Regions from separate parts of the Faecalibacter sp. genome, predicted to be linked through region 2. Evidence: riboswitches for the same ligand, from Rfam matches in the RefSeq annotation. Region 2 holds a riboswitch; the other holds the start of a gene.
What was found. Region 2 has a riboswitch for cobalamin ahead of AC1QSP_RS10925 (TonB-dependent receptor plug domain-containing protein). Riboswitches for the same ligand answer to the same signal wherever they lie in the genome.
Positions count from the first base shown of each region.

Region 1 (3,246 bases), 1.2 Mb from region 2:
CATTATTACCCAGATAAAATTGATGGCCTCCTAGACCACCTAATAATAAAGCTAACAATATAGCTACTGTTTTGTTTTTCATAGGTTTATATTTAAGTGTAAAATATATAAACTATAAACGAAAATATTGAATTTTTTATAATAGAATTTCTATACATTTTTCAATTTTTTAAAATATTATTTCTGAATACAATATTTTTATGCTGGTAATGAGATGCTACGCTTCGATATGCTCAGTGACCAGTTCAGGATGACTAGCTGGATGTGACCTTGCACTTCGACTACGCTCCCTTCGAGAACCTCAGGGACCACACTTCGGGTGACTACAGTGACCTGTTCAGGGTGACTCGCATGATGAGATCCTGAAACGAGTTCAGGATGACTCGTATGATGAGATCCTGCACTTCGACTACGCTCCCTTCGAGGGCCTCAGGGACCTGCTTTAGGGTGACAGATTTTAATATTTACTCTATGTTCATTTTTTTCGTCAAAAAAACGAACCAAAAAAGACATTGCTAAAATCTTCGACTAAAACTAAATTGATTCCGAGGAATGAATTAAATCACTCGCTATCGCTCGGTAATTCATTCTGATCTCTTCTTCAATTTATTTTCTTAACGTCTGCGATTTTCAGGCAATATTTTTATTGTCTAATCTTTCGATACAATTTTCATTTGCTGGAGCAACGAAAATTACTCAAAGTGGGGAAAGAGTTATGGGTTGAGGGTTGTGAGTGTTACTCATTTGATGAGATCCTCCACTTCGACTATGCTCAGTGACCAGTTCAGGATGACTAGCTGGATGTGACCTTGCACTTCGACTACGCTCCCTTCGAGAACCTCAGGGACCACACTTCGGGTGACTACAGTGACCTGTTCAGGGTGACTAGCTGGATGTGACCTTGCACTTTGACTACGCTCCCTTCGAGAGCCTCAGTGGCCGTGCTTTAGGGTGACAGATTTTAATATTTACTCTATGTTCATTTTTTTCGTCAAAAAAACGAACCAAAAAAGACATTGCTAAAATCTTCGACTAAAACTAAATTGATTCCGAGGAATGAATTAAATCACTCGCTATCGCTCGGTAATTCATTCTGATCTCTTCTTCAATTTATTTTCTTAACGTCTGCGATTTTCAGGCAATATTTTTATTGTCTAATCTTTCGATACAATTTTCATTTGCTGGAGCAACGAAAATTACTCAAAGTGGGGAAAGAGTTATGGGTTGAGGGTTGTGAGTGTTACTCATTTGATGAGATCCTCAACTTCGACTATGCTCCCTTCGAGGGCCTCAGGGACCGCGCTTCGAGGGCCTCAGGGACCGTACTTTGAGTGACCACAGTAACCAGTTTAGGATGACAAATGTTTGTTTCTTTATAAATAATGTTAAGATCGCGAAAGACAACATTAAAGTTCATCCTTAACATAAATGCATATTGTAAATCAGTAAAAAAATGATACATTTGAACCACTTTTGGTGCGAAAGTAACATTTCGGTAACAGGGAATCAGGTGAAAATCCTGAACAAACCCGCTGCTGTAAGCTCCGTAAAAGTTCTAAAAGAAATACCACTGTTCCAGTTAAGAATGGGAAGGTTTTTAGAATGGAGTAAGTCAGAAGACCTACCAAGAGTATAAGAATTGATTTGCTTTCGGGACCTAAAGCGAAGAATACTAATTTAACTGAATACCTGTAAAGGTGTAGCTTAAATTAACTTCTTTATATTCTCGTTAGCAACAAACGTAAAATGCTAATGAGAACTATATATCAGCTTTACTTTTGTTGCCTTTGTATTATAGGATTAGGATCTTTTGTTGATGGACAAGAGGTGAAAGATTCTGTGTATCATTTGCAACAAGTAAATCTCAATCATTCAAAACCTTTAGAACTAATTGCGCCTCAAACTTTAGAGGGAGCAACATTAACACGTCTGAACAGTCATACTGTTGCTGATGCCTTACGCTATTTTTCTGGCGTTCAACTAAAAGATTATGGTGGTGTAGGTGGTCTGAAGACGGTTGATGTCCGTAGTATGGGAAGTCAGCACGTGGGTGTATATTATGATGGCATACAATTAGGAAATGCACAAAATGGTGTGGTGGATTTAGGTAAATATTCATTAGATGATTTAGAAAGTATTTCGTTGTATAATGGTCAAAAAAGTAACATTTTTCAATCTGCAAAAGATTATGCATCAGCATCCTCCATCTATTTACAATCTAAAAAACCAGTTTTTGAATCAAAGAATTACAATTTAACAGTACGTTACAAGACTGGATCTATCCAATTGATTAATCCATCAGCACGATTTGAATATAAAATCAGTGATAAAATTTCTACATCAATCAGTACAGAATATGTAAAAAGTGATGGAGAATATAAATTTCGTGTAATAAAACGAAATGCAGATAACAGTATAGCGCATGATACAACTGCTATTCGTAAAGATGGGCAAATAGAGGCTAAAAGATTTGAAGTTGGATTTTATGGTCAGCACGGAACTTTAAATTGGAATGTAAAAGGCTATAGTTATTTGTCTGATCGTGGTATACCCGCTGCCATTATTCGGAATGGATTTGGTGCAAAAGGACAAACTTTAACGGATAAAAATTATTTTGCACAAGGAAGTATCCAAAAAAAATGGGGAAAATTTGAATCGCGAATCAATCTAAAATATGCGCACGACTTTACGCATTATGTTGATACTGTTTCATCCATAAAAACACAAAATAAATATACCCAACAAGAATTTTATTTTTCGTCGGCTCATTACTATAAAATCCAATCCAATTGGGATATGAATGTAGCTTATGATTTTCAATACAATCAATTGGATGCGACATTAAAAAACTTTTCTTATCCACAACGTTATACGCAATTAGTAGCGTTAGCTACTACTTATCAATTTAAACACTTGAAATTACAAGGAAGTATATTGGGATCATTTGTGCGAGAACAAGTGGAAATGAATACCAGTGCGCCAGATAAAACCGTATGGACACCAACGATCATAGGAAGTTATCAACCATTGAATACCAAAGAATTCTATATCAATGCTTTTTATAAACGAGTATTTCGAATGCCAACGTTCAATGATTTGTATTACACTAACATCGGGTATTCGAATTTAAAACCAGAATATACCAATCAGTATAATTTGGGATTAGATTATACGTGGAAGAAATTAGGCCGATTGCATTATTTGAACGCTAAGGTAGATGCTTATTATAATGAAGTTGAAGATAAA
Region 1 is NZ_CM169987.1:1,097,390-1,100,635, forward strand. Features, by position in the region: gene AC1QSP_RS05010 (NINE protein) at 1-82, opposite strand, end outside; cobalamin riboswitch at 1,458-1,643, shown strand; gene AC1QSP_RS05015 (TonB-dependent receptor) at 1,753-3,246, shown strand, end outside.
Region 1: another riboswitch for cobalamin. It lies ahead of AC1QSP_RS05015 (TonB-dependent receptor); the one in region 2 lies ahead of AC1QSP_RS10925 (TonB-dependent receptor plug domain-containing protein).

Region 2 (3,246 bases):
ATATTTTGTGTTGCTGTTCCATTTTTAAAAAATGTGACTTCAGCATTATTGCTTCCCATAGCACCTTCGTTTAAGACAAAGATTCCCTCATGATAATCCCCTGTTTGTGCTGTTGTTGGTGTATCATCATCCGAAGTACACGATTGTAATGTAATTGTAGTAGCGATGAAGGCGTAAAGTAGAAATTTGAAATTTTTCATTTTATTATAGTTTGATGTTTATTGCGAATTGATAGTTGATTCCAGGCATATAACGGTTTTCAATACTCTGATATGCATGATCGAAAATATTGTTTACTGTAAATTGTGTTCGGAAAATGGAATTAAATGCATACCCTAAACCGACGTTTGAAGTCCAATAACTTGGAATGGTTTTTTGATTGTCAGTTTGGGTATACACTTGATCGATCCAACGATTTTGCATATAGATGTTCCATTTTTTCCATTGGTAATTCGCATTGATATGAAACTGATGCTTTGGAACATACATTAAAGTTTTATCTGTCAATTGATTCTTTGATTCCGTATAAGAATAGAGTCCTCGAAATGACAATTGATTCCATTGATAATCAGCGATGATTTCAGCGCCATAGGTTTTCACATGATTGTGATTAACAGGAGTCCAATACGACGATTGATTGTTTGGAATCCATTGAATCATGTCTTTTATATCATTGTAATAGATATTGGTTTGGATGTTCAAATTTTTTGCTTTCCAATCATTTCCTAATTCCAACTGAAATGCTTTTTCGGCTTTTAATGCTTCGTTACCACCAGTTTCCCAAAATAAATCATTGAATGTTGGAATGCGATAATTGTTCGAAACGTTTAAACGGATTTGGTACCGATCGACCGGCTTATAATTGATGCCTAATGCATAAGTAAACGGAACATCATAGACTGATGAGAAGTCTTGTCGAATACTTGCTTCATAATGCAGTTGATCAGAAAGTTCATACTTGTAAAGTAATCCTAATCCAAACATATTACGATCAGATGTCGAAATGTTTGTTCCTAAACCTTTAGAATACGTGTTTTCAGCAATTAAACTCAACGACTGTTTATGCGAGAAGTTATAATTCAAATAATATTTTGCAATCCAATTGTTGACTTCTAAATCTTGTGTGGTTGTACTGTTTCGATTCGGATAAAATTGATTGGATTCGTGTGTATACGCTAATTTTAAATCGGAATTCCAACGGTTGCTTTTCATTAACCATTGGCCCATGATGCGATAATCTTGATTGCTATACATTGTGGGCGTTTCAAACTGATCCGTTAAGCTGAATTCTCGTGATCCAAAATTGAATTGGGAATACAAACGCAATTGATGATCGTTTAATCTAATTCCAGCATGGGCATCGATCGTATTAAAGTAATATTTTCCGTTTCGATTTTTTTTCAGGTGATTATTAATTTTATAATCATTATCCGATTGAAAACGAGCATATCCGACAGTTGAAGTAAAATTATCTTTGGCATAATGCAGTTGATAATTTCCTTGATACGAATCAAAACTCCCGTAATTTAAATCTAAGGATTGAGAAAGTTGGTTATCCCACTTCATCTGATCCATTAAATGAATACTTCCACCGATTGCTCCTGTACCATAGGCGATACTTCCACCGCCAGGTTTCACAATGATAGCATCATAGGATTTAGCATTAATTGGAGAAAAATCAGTTTGTCCATTAATGGAAGAGTTAATATTAATTCCGTTCCAGATAACCGCCGTTTGTGATGCGGAAGTGCCTCGGAAAGAAGGTGAAGAAACCATTCCAACACCGTTTTCTTTGAAATAGACGGGGGATTCAAATTGCAACAATTGGCTCAATGAGGCATTGTTCTTCTTTAAGATGCTATCGTTTAATTTGATTTGCGATTGGCTTTTGTAGTGATGCGATAAAAAAGGATCCGTGAGAACGACTTCTTGTAAATGGATCGAATCACTTTGACCAAAAGCAACGGTCGCAGCTAAAACCAATAAAATGAAATATTTTTTCATATGTTTTGACACCTTTCTCCCCGAAAGTGTTTAAAATTTAGGGTTAACGAATGGCAGGTTTCCTGACTTGTTTCAATTCTTTTAAGCCTTCCCATTTATCTAAAAACAGTGGCGTGAAGTATAAAAAGAATAGTTTTGAAACGTACAGTTGCGGGGACAGTTTTGGATTTGAACCAAATTCCCTTTTAACTCAATTTTCTGAGCACCATTGCATTTACAAAACTAAACGATTTTTTAAATTTTCAAAGATTTAAGGCCTAAATTATTTCTTTAACCCGCTATTTGAGATATAAATTAATATTTCCTAACTTTTTTATTACATTTGCTTTAGGAAAAAAATAAAGTAACGAAATCAAATCACAATGGCTATAAAAACTTTTAGAGAAGTAATCGCTGAAGCAATGAGTGAAGAAATGCGTCGCGATGAATCTGTCTACTTAATGGGGGAAGAGGTTGCTGAATACAATGGTGCCTATAAAGCTTCAAAAGGAATGTTAGATGAATTCGGACCGAAACGTGTTATTGATACTCCTATTGCTGAATCTGGATTTACAGGAATTGCAGTGGGTTCTACATTAACAGGATGTCGTCCTATTGTAGAGTTTATGACATTTAACTTCTCATTAGTTGCAATCGACCAAATCGTAAATAACGCAGCAAAAATATACCAAATGTCTGGTGGACAGTGGAATTGTCCAATTGTTTTCCGTGGACCTACAGCCTCAGCAGGACAATTAGGAGCAACTCACTCACAAGCATTTGAGAATTGGTATGCAAATGTACCAGGACTTAAAGTTGTTGTCCCTTCTAATCCATACGACGCAAAAGGATTATTAAAATCAGCAATCCGCGACAATGATCCTGTTATTTTTATGGAATCAGAGCAGATGTACGGTGATAAAATGGAAATTCCAGAAGAGGAATATTTAATTCCAATTGGAAAAGCAGATATCAAACGTGAAGGGAAAGATGTTACAATCGTTTCTTTTGGTAAAATTATGAAGCAAGCTTTATTAGCTGCAGAAGAGTTAGCTAAAGAAGGAATTGAAGCTGAAGTCATTGATATCCGTACAGTACGTCCAATGGATTATGATACAATCATTGCATCTGTTAAGAAAACAAATCGTTTAGTGATTTTAGAAGAAGCTTGGCCTTTTGCTTCTGTTTCAACTGAAATTACGTATATGGTTCAACAAAAAGCATTTGATTATTTAGATGCTCCGATCAAACGTATCACAACGA
Region 2 is NZ_CM169987.1:2,328,021-2,331,266, forward strand. Features, by position in the region: gene AC1QSP_RS10920 (YncE family protein) at 1-200, opposite strand, end outside; gene AC1QSP_RS10925 (TonB-dependent receptor plug domain-containing protein) at 205-2,004, opposite strand; cobalamin riboswitch at 2,040-2,229, opposite strand; gene AC1QSP_RS10930 (pyruvate dehydrogenase complex E1 component subunit beta) at 2,367-3,246, shown strand, end outside.